DNA from 2 places in the Rhodoferax sp. P1_F3 genome. Region 1 is predicted to be linked to the other one. Evidence: riboswitches for the same ligand, from Rfam matches in the RefSeq annotation. Region 1 holds a riboswitch; the other holds the start of a gene.

The links. A riboswitch is a leader RNA that binds a small molecule or an ion and turns the genes downstream of it on or off. The one in region 1 is predicted to bind S-adenosylhomocysteine.
Region 2: it holds a riboswitch for S-adenosylhomocysteine, as region 1 does, so the genes downstream of both, ahcY (adenosylhomocysteinase) here and metH (methionine synthase) in region 1, are expected to answer to the same signal.

What each region holds. Positions count from the first base shown of each region.
Region 1 covers NZ_JBFUBO010000002.1:611,470-618,774, forward strand. The annotation lists gene AC1DZ5_RS05595 (homocysteine S-methyltransferase family protein) at 1-833, shown strand, start outside; gene AC1DZ5_RS05600 (Gfo/Idh/MocA family protein) at 849-1,853, shown strand; S-adenosyl-L-homocysteine riboswitch at 1,860-1,945, shown strand; gene metH (methionine synthase) at 1,968-4,733, shown strand; gene AC1DZ5_RS05610 (outer membrane lipoprotein) at 4,855-5,613, shown strand; gene AC1DZ5_RS05615 (GspE/PulE family protein) at 5,703-7,305, shown strand, end outside.
Region 2 covers NZ_JBFUBO010000001.1:462,306-469,610, reverse strand. The annotation lists gene AC1DZ5_RS02320 (peptide chain release factor 3) at 1-627, opposite strand, end outside; gene AC1DZ5_RS02315 (substrate-binding domain-containing protein) at 647-1,777, shown strand; S-adenosyl-L-homocysteine riboswitch at 1,824-1,931, shown strand; gene ahcY (adenosylhomocysteinase) at 2,008-3,540, shown strand; gene AC1DZ5_RS02305 (TlyA family RNA methyltransferase) at 3,553-4,440, shown strand; gene metF (methylenetetrahydrofolate reductase [NAD(P)H]) at 4,484-5,338, shown strand; gene AC1DZ5_RS02295 (23S rRNA (adenine(2030)-N(6))-methyltransferase RlmJ) at 5,369-6,259, opposite strand; gene AC1DZ5_RS02290 (serine/threonine protein kinase) at 6,369-7,305, shown strand, end outside.

The DNA of each region.
Region 1 (7,305 bases):
ACGAGCGCTACCTGGCCGCGGGTGCCGACCTGATCGAGACCAACACCTTTGGCGCCACCACGGTGGCCCAGGCCGACTACGACATGGCCGACCTGGCCATTGAGATGAACCTGGTGTCGGCCAAGCTGGCCCGCGCCGCCTGCGACAAATACAGCACGCCGGACAAACCCCGCTTTGTGGCCGGCGCCCTGGGCCCCACGCCCAAGACGGCCAGCATCAGCCCCGATGTGAATGACCCCGGCGCGCGCAACGTCACCTTTGAAGAGCTGCGCGCCGCCTACTACGACCAGACCAAAGCGCTGGTGGAGGGCGGCAGCGACGTAATTTTGGTGGAAACCATCTTTGACACGCTGAACGCCAAGGCCGCGCTGTTTGCGGTGGACGAGTACTTTGAAGCCAGCGGCGAGCGCCTGCCCATCATCATCAGCGGCACAGTGACCGACGCGTCGGGCCGCATATTGAGTGGCCAGACCGTCACGGCCTTCTGGCACAGCGTGCGGCATGCGCAGCCGCTGGCCATAGGCCTGAACTGTGCGCTGGGTGCGGCGCTGATGCGCCCCTACATTCAGGAACTGAACAAGGTGGCGCCGGACACCTTCATCAGCTGCTACCCCAACGCCGGTCTGCCCAACCCCATGAGCGACACCGGCTTTGACGAAACGCCGGACGTAACCAGCCGCCTGGTGCGCGAGTTTGCCGAGGAAGGTCTGGTGAATATTGTGGGCGGCTGCTGCGGCACTACGCCTGACCACATTGGCGCCATCGCCCATGCGGTGAACCCGATTGCTGCGCGCAGCGTGCAGCGCAATTTCTTCTACAAAGAAGCCGCCTGAACTGAGGACATTGCAATGAAAAAAGTCACCTGGGGCGTGCTCAGCACCGCCAAGATCGGCATGGAGAAGGTCACGCCTGCGCTGATGCGCAGCCAGTGGTGCGACGTGCAGGCGATTGCCTCGCGCAGCTTGCCCAGCGCGCGGGCTGCGGCTGATACGTTGGGTATTCCGAAGGCGTATGGTTCATACGAAGAGCTGCTGGCTGACCCGGCCATCGAGGCCATTTACAACCCCTTGCCCAACGACCTGCACGTGCCGATGACGCTGGCCGCAGCGCGTGCGGGCAAGCATGTGCTGTGCGAGAAGCCGGTTGCGCTCAATGCCAATGAAGCAGCGCAGTTGCGCGAAGTGGCTGGCAAGGTGCACATCATGGAAGCCTTCATGGTGCGCTTTCACCCGCAGTGGCTGCGCACGCGCGAATTGGTGCAGAGTGGCGCGCTGGGCGAGCTGCGCACGGTGCAGGCGTGGTTCTCGTACTTCAACCGCAACGCGGACAACATCCGCAATGACGCTGCCAAGGGCGGCGGTGCGCTGATGGACATTGGCTGTTATCCCATCGTGGCCGGTCGCTTCCTGTTTGGCGCTGAGCCCGTGCGCGTGATGGCGCTGGCGGACATGGATCCGGACTTCGGTGTGGACCGCACCTTCAGCGCATTGCTGGACTTTGGCGGTGGTCGCCGTCTGGATTTCACTGTGTCCATGCAAACCACGCCCTACCAACGGGTGCACGCCATTGGCACCGAGAAACGGGTGGAGATTGAGATTCCGTTCAACGCCCCCCAGGGCCAGGAAACCCGCATCTTTGTGGATGATGGCAAGGTGTTGGGTGGCCGCGAAGCGGCGGTCGAGACCTTTGCCGCCTGCGACCAGTACAGCCTGGAAGGGGATGCCTTCTCGTTGGCCATCCGCGGCGCACAGCCTCTGCACTACGGTGTGGAAGACGCCATCCAGAACATGCGCATCATCGATGCGCTGTTTGCCTCGCAGCGCAGTGGTGCCTGGGAAGTCGTTGCCGGTTAAAATTGGGTCTCCAAGGAGCGTTGCAGCAAACCCGGTGCGGTTTGTCAGGCTTGGACCGGGTGGTGCCACCCTCGCAACGACGCTCACCTGTGACCCCATTTTTCAGGTGAGTTTATGCCCCAAGCCCCCGCCAACACTGCGCAAGCAGCTATTAAAAACGTAGCGCCCATGATGCTCTCCGGTCTGGAGCCGGTCCTGATCGACAGCAGTAGCCTGTTCGTCAATGTGGGTGAGCGCACCAACGTCACCGGCTCCAAGGCCTTTGCCCGCATGATCCTGAATGGCCAGTTCGAGGAAGCGCTGGCTGTGGCCCGCCAGCAAGTGGAAAACGGCGCCCAGATCATCGACATCAATATGGACGAGGCCATGCTGGACAGCCAGGCCGCCATGGTCCGCTTCCTGAACCTGATTGCGTCCGAGCCCGATATTTCCCGTGTGCCCATCATGATCGACAGCTCCAAGTGGAGCGTGATCGAGGCCGGCCTGCGCTGTGTGCAGGGCAAGGCGGTGGTGAACTCCATCAGCATGAAAGAGGGCGTGGACGCCTTCAAGCACCAGGCCAAGCTGCTGCGCCGCTATGGTGCTGCCGCTGTGGTGATGGCTTTTGACGAAAAAGGCCAGGCCGACACCTACGAGCGCAAGGTGGAGATTTGCGAACGCGCTTACCGCATCCTGGTGGACGAGATCGACTTCCCGGCGGAAGACATCATCTTCGACCCCAACATCTTTGCCATTGCCACCGGCATTGAAGAGCACAACAACTACGCGGTGGACTTTATCAACGCCACGCGCTGGATCAAGGAAAACCTGCCCGGCGCCAAGGTGAGTGGCGGTGTGTCCAACGTGTCGTTCAGCTTCCGCGGCAACGACCCGGTGCGCGAGGCCATCCACACCGTGTTTCTGTACCACGCCATCCAGGCGGGTATGGACATGGGCATCGTCAACGCCGGCATGGTGGGCGTGTACGACGACCTGGAGCCCGTGCTGCGCGAGCGCGTGGAAGACGTGGTGCTGAACCGCCGCGACGACGCGGGCGAGCGCCTGGTGGAGATTGCGGAGACTGCCAAAAGCGGTGCCAAGGACGAAAGCAAGAAGCTGGAGTGGCGCGGCACGCCCGAGGCGCCCGCGTCCGTCGGGCAGCGCCTGAGCCATGCCCTTGTGCACGGCATCACCGACTTCATCACCCAAGACACCGAAGAGGCCTACCAGAACGTGCTGGCCAAGGGCGGCCGCCCGCTGCATGTGATCGAAGGCCCGCTGATGGACGGTATGAACGTGGTGGGCGACCTGTTCGGCCAGGGCAAGATGTTTTTGCCTCAGGTGGTGAAAAGCGCGCGCGTGATGAAGAGCGCCGTGGCCCACCTGCTGCCCTATATCGAGGCCGAAAAGCTGGCCATGGTGGAGGCTGGTGGCGAAGCCAAGGCCAAGGGCAAGATCGTCATCGCCACGGTGAAGGGCGACGTGCACGACATTGGCAAGAACATCGTGACCGTGGTCTTGCAGTGCAACAACTTCGACGTGGTCAACATGGGTGTGATGGTGCCCTGCCACGAGATTCTGGCGCGCGCCAAGATCGAAGGCGCGGACATCATTGGCCTGTCCGGCCTGATCACGCCCAGCCTGGAAGAAATGCAGTACGTGGCCGGCGAGATGCAGAAGGACGACTACTTCCGCATCAAGAAAATCCCGCTGCTCATCGGCGGCGCCACCACCAGCCGTGTGCACACGGCGGTGAAGATCTCGCCGCACTACGAAGGCCCCGTGGTCTATGTGCCCGACGCCTCGCGCAGCGTGAGCGTGGCGCAAAGCCTGCTGAGCGACAGTGCGACCAAGTACATCGACGAGCTGAACTCTGACTACGACAAGGTACGCCACCAGCACGCCAACAAGAAGCAGACACCGATGTGGCCTCTGGCCAAGGCACGCGCCAACAAGACGCCGATCGACTGGGCTGCGCACCAGCCCACGGTGCCGAAGTTCATCGGCCGCCGCGTCTTCAAGAACTTTGACCTGGGTGAGCTGGCCAAGTACATCGACTGGGGCCCCTTCTTCCAGACCTGGGACTTGGCAGGACCGTTCCCTGCGATCTTGAAGGACGAGGTGGTGGGTACCGAGGCCGTGCGCGTGTACGCCGACGGCCAGCGCATGCTCAAGCGCCTGATCGAAGGCCGTTGGCTGACCGCCAACGCCGTCGTGGCGCTGTACCCGGCCAACACGGTGAACGACGACGACATCGAGTTCTACACCGATGAAAGCCGTTCCGAAGTCGCGATGACCTGGTACGGCCTGCGCCAGCAGACCGAGAAGCAGGAGATTGACGGCGTGATGCGTCCCAGCCGCTGCCTGGCCGACTTTGTGGCGCCCAAGGGTGTGAAGGCGGACTACGCGGGCCTGTTCGCGGTAACGGCCGGCATTGGCGTGGACAAGAAGGAAAAGTACTTCCTGGACGACCTGGACGACTACTCGGCCATCATGCTCAAGTCCATTGCCGACCGTCTGGCCGAGGCCTTCGCCGAAGCGCTGCACCACCGCGTGCGCACCGACCTGTGGGGCTATGCGGCCGACGAGGCGCTGAGTAATGAGGATCTGATTGCCGAAAAGTACAGGGGCATACGCCCCGCGCCCGGCTACCCGGCCTGCCCGGACCACAGTGTCAAGAAGGACATGTTCGACCTGCTGCAGTCCGAAGAAATCGGCATGGCGGTGACCGAGAGCCTGGCCATGACCCCGGCGGCCAGTGTCAGCGGCTTCTACATTGGCCATCCGGATGCCACGTACTTCAACGTGGGCAAGATCAGCGACGACCAGGTGCAGGACCTAGCCCAGCGCCGCAACCTGAACCAGGCTGAGCTGCAGCGCCTGCTGGCGCCCAATTTGTAAGCAGTTGGTGCCGACCAAGGTGCCGGCTTTACCCAGCGTTACAAATCAGACACGCCGCGGCCGGTTGCGGTGTGTACCTTTGGCTTAACGGGCACCAAGCCCCTTTTGCTGGAGGAAAACCATGAGTACTGTCGCCATTCCCGGAGTGCCCCAACCCGGCGCCCACCGGATGCTGTGGGCTGTCATTGCGGCCTTGGGCGCGACCACGCTGGCCCTGGGGGCCGCGCTGGTGCAGGTGAATCGCCAAAGTGGTGAAGAAATAGCCGCGTCAACTCCGCTGACACCCGTGGCCACCGTCGCCTCGGTGCTGGAGCCCGAGCTGGCGACTAAAAATGAAGAAATAGTGACGGAAGCCCCCGCCAAACCTGCGCTAGCAGCTCCTAAAAAGATAGTGAAATCTCAGTCGGCCAGCGCGAAGGCACATAGCACTGTAGCTGCCAAGCCCCCGACCACCGAGCCTTGGGAGGTGATTGACGCCGCCCCCACCGGAGCGGGCGTGCCCGTGGCCTCCGGCACCCCACACAAGGCCATTTGCGCGGTGTGCGGTACGGTCGAGTCTGTCACCCCGGTGGAGCGTGAGGCTAAGCCCAGCGGCGCGGGCGCAGTGGCCGGCGCAGTGCTGGGCGGGTTGGTCGGCAACCAGTTTGGTGGCGGTGACGGCAAGGCGCTGGCCACCATCGCCGGTGTTCTGGGTGGCGGCTGGGCCGGCAACACTGTAGAGAAGAAGATGAAGAAAGACATGGTCTACCGGGTGGAAGTCCGCATGGAAGACGGTTCGATGCGCTCTATCGAGCAGAGTAGTCCCGCTACGGTTGGCGCACGCGTCAAGGTGGAGGGCAACAGCATCAGCCCGGCTAATGAGCCCGCGCCCGCCGCCTGACCAAGAGCGGTTCAGGAGTGGTTCGCCCCCTTTGAAACGGGCTTGCGTGCTATTATTTTTGCAAACCGCAAAAGGAATAGCGCATGAACATGGCAACGGCAGCGCCCGGTGCGCCCGACGGGTCTCGCCCGTCGTCACCGCCTCCGCCCCCAGGCCGCCCTGAAAAACTGCGGCTGGGCGACGTGCTGGTCCAGCAGCGCCTGATTTCCCAAGAGCAGCTGCAGCAAACCCTGGAGCTGCAGCGCACCACCGGCAAAAAGGTGGGGCGCCTGCTGATCGAAACCGGGGTCATCACCGAAGAGCTGCTGGCCAATGGCTTGGCCCGCCAACTGCGCATTCCCTTTGTCAACCTGAAGACGTTTCCGTTTCGGGCCGAAGTCACCAAGCTGTTGCCGGAAAGTGCAGCCCGGCGTTTCAAGGCGTTGGTGCTGGAAGACAAGGGTGACAGTCTGTTGGTAGCGCTGGGCGACCCCCTAGACCTGTTTGCCTACGACGAACTGACCCGCCTGCTCAAGCGCAATATCGGCATTGCCGCGGTGCCCGAGAGCCAGTTGGCGCTCGCGTTTGACCGGCTCTACCGCCGCACGGAAGAAATCAGCGGTCTGGCCCGCGCCCTGGAAAAAGACCTGGGCGACGCGGTGGACTTTGGCGAATTGACCGCTACCGTGGGCATTGAAGGCGCCCCCGTGGTGCGCCTGCTGCAGTCGCTGTTTGAAGATGCCACGCAGGTGGGGGCATCGGATGTGCACATTGAGCCACAAGAGGGTTTTCTGCAAATCCGCGTGCGCGTGGACGGCGTGTTGCAAACCCAGACCCAGGCCGATAAGCGCATTGGCGGCGCGCTGGCCCAGCGCCTGAAGCTCATGGCCGGTTTGGATATTTCCGAGAAGCGTCTGCCGCAGGACGGCCGTTTCAGCGTGCGTCTGAAGGACAACACGATTGACGTACGGCTTTCCACGCTGCCTACGACCTATGGCGAATCCGCGGTCATGCGGCTATTGAACCAGGGTGCCGGCATGCGGCGGCTGGACACCATCGGCATGCCGCCGGACATGCTCAAGCGCTTTCGCGAGGTGCTATCCCGCAGCTCCGGCATGGTGCTGGTCACTGGCCCGACGGGTTCTGGCAAGACCACCACGCTGTATGCCGCATTGGCTGAAATCAATGCGGCCGAGCTCAAGGTCATCACCGTGGAAGACCCGGTGGAGTACCGCCTGCCCGCCATCACCCAGGTGCAGGTGAACGACAAGATTGAACTGACCTTTGCCCGTGTGCTGCGCGCTTGCCTGCGCCAGGACCCCGACGTGATTCTGGTGGGCGAAATGCGCGATGCAGAGACGGCTGAGATCGGCCTCCGCGCAGCCATCACCGGGCATTTGGTGTTATCGACACTGCACACGCGCGATGCCATCAGCACCCCGTTCCGGCTGCTGGACATGGGCGTGCCGCCCTTCATGGTGGCAACCTCCTTGCAGGCCGTGATTGCCCAGCGCCTGGTCCGCATGAATTGTCCCGAGTGCTCGGCACCGCATGCGCCCACACCGCAAGAGCAGTCCTGGCTGGACACCATGCTGGCGCCTGGCACTACCCTGACGCCCAAGCGGGGCCTGGGCTGCTCGCATTGCAATGGAACTGGATATGCTGGCCGACAAGGTGTGTACGAGTTGCTGGAAATGGACGCAGTGCTGACCC
Region 2 (7,305 bases), on a different contig from region 1:
GGCGTCGTTCAGCGGCACGGCGTCAAAGTCCTGCGGGCGGCGCTCGCTGCCGCTCTCAAAGACCGTCATGGCTTTGGTGCGCAAATTGATGATGCCGCCGAAGGCCTTGCCCTGGCCCACCGGCCAGGTCATGGGCACGCAGGGCATGCCCAGCTCGCGTTCGATCTCGTCCAGGATGTCCAGCGGCTCGCGCACTTCGCGGTCCATCTTGTTCACAAACGTGATGATAGGTGTATCGCGCTGGCGGCAGACCTCAATCAGGCGGCGGGTCTGCGCTTCCACACCGTTGGCCGCGTCAATCACCATCAACGCGGAATCCACCGCGGTCAGTACCCGGTAGGTGTCTTCCGAGAAGTCCTTGTGGCCGGGCGTGTCCAGCAGGTTGATCACGTGGTCGCGGTAGACCATCTGCATGACGCTTGATGCCACCGAGATGCCGCGTTGCTTTTCAATTTCCATCCAGTCGGACGTCGCGTGGCGCGTGGCTTTGCGGGCCTTCACCGAGCCGGCGATCTGGATTGCTCCCGAGAACAGCAGCAGCTTTTCGGTCAGCGTGGTCTTGCCGGCGTCAGGGTGGGAAATGATGGCAAAGGTGCGGCGGCGGCGGGTTTCGGGGGCGTAGGTCACAGGGGGTCCAAGGTCGGGTGTGGGCAGCGCACAAGGGGCGGGCCACCAGAGAGAAGCTCGGTATTTTACAGAGGGCGCCAACCGACCGCTTGCCCTTACACTCGCGCTCCAACAAGCGAAACGAGCGGAGCAGCGTGTGAGCATCAAGCAACTGGCCAGTGCACTGGGGTTATCCACCTCCACGGTCAGCCGCGCCTTGAATGGCTACACCGATGTGAATGAGCAGACCCGCGAGCGTGTGCAGGCCATGGCTGCGGCCATGGGCTACCGGCCCGACGCCGGTGCGCGTCGCCTGGTGCGCGGCAAGACCGATGCGGTGGGCATTGTCTACTCCGCCGCGGTGGAAAACCTGGGCAACCCGCAGTTTCTGGACATGGCCGATGGCCTGGGAGAGCGCCTGCAAAGCAAACAGCTGGACCTGCTGCTGGCGGTGGCCAAAAACGAGACCGATCTGACGTTTTACGAGCGCCTGTTTCACGGTGGGCGGGTGGACGCGGTCGTCGTGCCCAACACCCGGGTGCATGACCCGCGCGTGGACTACCTGCGGGAAAAGGGCTACCCCTTTGTCGGCTATGGCCGCACCCATGCGTGCGACGACTATTCCTGGGTGGACTTTGACAACGACATGGGCAGTCGTCTGGCCGTGGAGCATTTGCTCAAACTGGGCCATACGCGGTTTGCCTATGTACATGCGCCGCTGGAGCTGAACTTTGCCTTCCAGCGCCACCGCGGCTTCATGGCCGCGCTGACAGCGCGCAATCTGGATTGCCCGGCCCACTACCGCGTGGGCGATGTGCAAGACCGGCGCAGCGGCCTGCAGGCCGTGCAGGCCCTGCTGGCCATGAGCCCGCGGCCCACCGCCGTGCTGGTCGACAACAACCTGGGCGGCGTGGGCGTCATCCGCGGCCTGATGGATGCCGGCGTGCGCGTGGGGCAAGACATTTCGGTCGTGGTGCATGGGGACATTCCGCAAGATACGTTGCTTACCGGCATGCCAGTCACCACCGTTACCCAGCCCACGCCCCACACCACGGGCGAGGCACTGGCCGACATGGTGTTCCAGGTGCTGCACGCGCCTGAAGATGGCCCCTACCACTTACTGCGCCAGCCTGGACTGCAGCTGGGCACCACCACCGGGCCGGTGCGATAAATCCCTAAAGGTTGCCGCGGTCCGTGGCAACAGGCTAAAATGCGCCACTTCCGAGGAGCGTTGCAGCTCGCCCGATGCCCCCAGCGGCACGGCGAGTGAGGCTCGGAAAACACGGCGCGCCCTGCGCTGTGCCTCCCAACGGCGCTCACCCACTGGTTTGTGTGCGGTGAGTTTTACCTCTTGAATCCCCGCCCGCCAGTGTTTATTCAAATGAACTTTTGGAGTGAACCATGAGCGCTGTGTTGAAATTTTCCAAGACCCCCAAGGCTGTCAAGGCTGCCGTCAAATCCGTAGCCCCCAAGGCGGCTGCCAAAGTGGTGAAGGCGCCCGTCGCCAAGACTGAAGACTTCAAGATTGCCGACATCGCCCTGGCAGCCTGGGGCCGCAAAGAGCTGACCATTGCCGAGACCGAAATGCCCGGTCTGATGGCCATCCGCGAAGAGTTCGCCAAGGTCCAGCCCCTGAAGGGCGCACGCATCACCGGCTCGCTGCACATGACCATCCAGACCGGCGTGCTCATTGAAACGCTGAAGGCCCTGGGCGCCGATGTGCGTTGGGCTTCGTGCAACATCTTCTCCACGCAAGACCACGCCGCCGCCGCAATTGCCGCGACTGGCACGCCAGTGTTTGCTGTCAAGGGTGAGTCGTTGGAAGACTACTGGGATTACACCCACCGCATTTTTGAGTTCAACGGCAAGAAGGGGACTGCGGCTGAAGGCCCCAACATGATCCTGGACGACGGCGGCGATGCCACGCTGCTGATGCACCTGGGCGCTCGCGCCGAGAAAGACATCAAGCTCCTGGCCAAGCCCGGTAGCCACGAAGAAATCTGCCTGTTCAACAGCATCAAGGCCAAGCTGAAGGTGGACTCCACCTGGTACAGCCGCCGCCTGAAGAACATCATGGGCGTTACCGAAGAGACCACTACGGGCGTGATGCGCCTGGAAGAAATGGCCGCCAAGGGCACACTGGCCCTGCGCGCCATCAACGTGAACGACTCGGTGACCAAGAGCAAGTTCGACAACCTGTACGGTTGCCGCGAATCCCTGGTGGACGGCATCAAGCGCGCCACCGACGTGATGATCGCCGGCAAGGTGGCCGTGGTGGCTGGCTACGGTGACGTGGGCAAGGGCTCTGCCCAGGCCCTGCGCGCTTTGTCCGCCCAAGTGTGGGTGACCGAGATCGACCCCATCAACGCCCTGCAGGCCGCGATGGAAGGCTACAAGGTCGTGACCATGGAATACGCTGCCGACAAGGCCGACATTTTCGTGACCACCACCGGCAACAAGAACGTCATCACCTACAAGCACATGGAGGCCATGAAGGACCAGGCCATCGTGAGCAACATCGGCCACTTTGACAATGAAATCGACGTCGCTTCGCTGGAAAAGCTGAAGTGGGAAGAGATCAAGCCCCAGGTGGACCATGTGATCTTCCCGGCCAAGGGCAAGAAGCCTTCCAAGCGCATCATCCTGCTGGCCAAGGGCCGCCTGGTGAACCTGGGCTGCGGCACCGGCCACCCCAGCTTCGTGATGTCGTCCAGCTTTGCGAACCAGACCATCGCCCAGATCGAGCTGTTCACCAAGCCCAAGGAATACAAGGTTGGCAAGGTCTATGTGCTGCCCAAGCACCTGGACGAAAAAGTGGCGCGTCTGCACCTGACGAAGGTCGGCGCCATGCTGACCGAACTGACCGACGAGCAGGCTTCGTACATCGGCGTCTCCAAAGCCGGTCCGTACAAGAAAAACACCTACCGCTACTAAGCCAAGGACTTCATGCGTATAGACCAACTGCTGGTACAGCGCGGGCTGGCCAGCACCCGCTCGCAGGCCCAACGCCTGATCGCCGATGGCGTGCAGTGGCAGAAGATGGAAGCGGGCGGCGAGGTCTGGAAACGCGTGGTCAAGAATGGCGACGACGTGCCTGAGGACGCTCGCATCGAGCTGCTGGACGACTCCGAGGCACGCTATGTGTCGCGGGGTGGTCTGAAGCTGGAGGCCGCCCTCAAGCACGTGGGCTTGTCGGTGGCGGGGCTGCGTTGCCTGGACGTGGGGCAGAGCACCGGTGGTTTCACCGACTGCCTGATCCAGGCGGGTGCCGCCGCGGTGGTGGGGGTGGATGTGGGCAGTGCCCAACTGCACCCCAGCCTGCGCGAGGACGCCCGGGTCTTGTGCGTGGAGAGCGTCAATGCCCGTACCCTGTCCGCTGCAGATTTGATAGCTGCTTACGCAGACAGTACGGGTGCTGAAGGCCAATTTGACCTGGAAGAGGATGGCGCAACCTTTGAAGGTTTCGATGGCTCCGATGACAGCCGTGAGGAGGCCGAGCTGGCCACCTTGCCGCCAGAATTCGCGCCGCCGTTTGACCTGCTGGTGGCCGACCTATCCTTCATCTCGCAAACCTTGGTACTGCCCGCGGCGGTGCCTTTGTTGCGGGACGGTGGCACCTTGCTGACCCTGGTGAAGCCGCAGTTTGAACTGCAGCCTGGCCAGGTAGGCAAGGGCGGCATTGTCAAAGACGCGGCCATGTACGCCATCGTCGAGCAGCGCCTGCGCGAGGCCTGTGCCGAACTGGACCTGACGGTCACCGCGTGGTTCGACTCGCCCATCGAAGGCGGCGACGGCAACCGCGAATTTTTCATTTGCGCCCGCAAGGCGGGCTGAACGCAGCTCCCGCGTGTGCGGGGCGTGCGAGACGGAGATGCTGATGTTTACCAACGACCGAATTCCGCTGAGTCTGGAGTTCTTTCCCCCCAAAACACCCGAAGGCGCGGAGAAGCTGCGGGGCGTGCGCCAGCAGCTGTACGCGCTGCGCCCCGATTTTTGCTCGGTCACTTTTGGTGCCGGCGGTTCCACGCAAGAAGGCACCTTCGGTGCGGTGCGTGAGATCCTGGCTGAAGGCGTGAGCGCGGCTTCGCATTTTTCGTGCATCGGTGCGACCAAAAACACCGTGCGCGATCAGCTGGCCATCCTCAAGACCATGGGCGTGAAGCGCCTGGTGGCTTTGCGTGGCGATCTGCCCAGTGGTTACGGCGCGGGTGGTGAGTTCCACTACGCCAGCGACCTGGTGGCCTTTATCCGAGCTGAGTCGGGCGATGACTTCCACATCGAAGTGGCGGCCTATCCCGAGGTGCACCCCCAAGCCAAGTCACCGGCCCATGACCTGCAGGCGTTTGCCGCCAAGGTCAAGGCTGGTGCCAACTCGGCCATCACCCAGTATTTCTACAACTCAGACGCCTACTTCCGCTTTGTGGAAGAGGTGGATGCGCTGGGGCTGGAGGTGCCCGTGGTGCCGGGCATCATGCCCATCACCAGTTCCACGCAGCTGATGCGCTTCTCGGACGCTTGTGGTGCCGAAATCCCGCGCTGGATTCGCCTGCGCCTGCAAAGCTATGGCGACGATATTGCGTCCATCAAGGCCTTTGGGCTGGAAGTGGTGACAGATCTGTGCGAGCAACTGCGCGCCGGCGGCGCCCCCGCGCTGCACTTCTACACCATGAACCAGAGCGGGGCTACTCTGGCGTTGTGTCAGAACCTGGGGCTGGTGCCTACGGTGCAATAACGCGGAATCGCTAGGCCCGGAGAGGCGGTATTAGCCGCCCGACTCCAGCGTTGACGTGGCATTTGCGTCTTGTTTGAGCAATTCCACCATCTGCGGCAAGGCGTCTTTCAACGCGGCTTTGAGCGTGTGAGGTGGGTTGATCAGGAACATGCCACTGGCTGGCAGACCCGGGCGCACCACTTCGCCTTCGGCGTCCTGCAGCAGCTTGCTGGACTTCACGGTCAGTGTGGCGTGCAGCCAAGACTTACCTGATTTGTTGGCCAGGGTCTTGAGCTTCTTGGGTAAGTCGTGTGCCTCGGGGCGCGGAATGATGGGGTACCAGACGGCGTAGGTGCCGGTGGCAAAGCGCACCATGGCGTCTGCCACCATGGCGGTAACGCGGGCGTAGTCGTTCTTGACTTCGTAGCTGGGGTCGCACAGCACCAGCGCGCGGCGTGAGGGCGGCGGCAAGAACTTCTTCAGCCCTTCAAACCCGTCTTCGCGCAGGATGGCCACCTGGCGGCCCGCTTCAAGCTGGGCGATGTTCGCCATCAGGGTTTTGGTGTCGGTGGGGTGCAGCTCGAACAGTTTGAGCTTGTCGCGGTCACGCAGCAGGCTCTGGATGATGAATGGCGAGCCGGGATACACGCTCCAGTGGTTGGTGCTGTTGAAGCCTGCCACCATGTCCACATAGTCTTGCAGGGCGGGCGCAAACGGCGTTGCGGGCTTGGTGGCAACCAGTTTCAGGAAGCCCTCGGCGGCTTCCTCGCTGGTTTTGGCGAAATCGCCATCCAGCCGGTACAGGCCTGCACCCGCATGGGTGTCGAACACGTTGAGCGCGGTATCTTTTTGCGTCATGTGACGCAACACCGCCAGCAATACGGTGTGTTTGAGGACGTCGGCATGGTTGCCGGCGTGAAAGGCGTGGCGGTAACTGAACATCCCCTATGATACCTACGCAAGGCCAGCCGCCACAGGGCGGGATGTTGGAAGCGCGGCCTGAAAATAATATTGTGTAGAGCCTGGAGCTCTTTCCTACTGTTGCCACAGCATGAGTGATACCACCTCCCAGCCCAGCGAGCCTGCGGCTTTGCCCCTGGGCCACATGGACGCATTGCCGCCCGGCACCATGCTGGGCGAGTTTGAGCTGCAGGCGCTGCTTGGCGTGGGTGGCTTTGGCATGGTGTACCGCGGCTACGACCATTCGCTACACCGCCCCGTGGCTATCAAGGAGTACATGCCATCCGCATTGGTAGGGCGTGGCACTGACTTGTTGGTGTCGGCCCGCTCTACGGCCGACGCCAAGCCCTTCCAGGCCGGTTTGCAATCCTTCATCGCCGAGGCCCGCTTGCTCGCCCGTTTTGACCACCCCTCGCTGGTCAAGGTGTACCGCTTTTGGGAAGCCAACAACACGGCCTACATGGCCATGCCGCTGTATGAAGGCATCACCCTCAAGGAAGCCCGTCGCCGCATGAGCGGCCCGCCTTCGGAAGAATGGCTGCGCCAGGTGCTGTGGTCGGTTCTGGAGGCACTGCGCGTGCTGCACGACAACGACACCCTGCACCGCGACGTATCGCCAGACAACATCTTTCTGCAGAACCTGGGCCCTCCGGTGCTGCTGGACCTCGGCGCTGCGCGCCGTGCGCTGATGGATTCCAGCCAAAAACACACGGCTATCCTGAAGGTGAATTACGCGCCCATCGAACAGTACGCCGATGCGCACGACCTGCGCGAGGGGCCGTGGACCGATCTTTACGCGCTAGCCGCCGTGGTGCACGGCTGCCTGTGCAATGAGCCACCGCTGCCCGCTACCTTCCGGGTGGTACGTGACCGCATGCCCGCTTTTGCACAGGTCGCCAAGACTGCAGAAACGCATTTTGGCCAGCTGTATTCGCTGGCGTTTGTAGAGACCGTGGCACATGCCCTGACCATAGAGCCAGGAGGACGCCCCCAGAGTGTAGATGCCTTTGCACAGGAAATGGCACTGC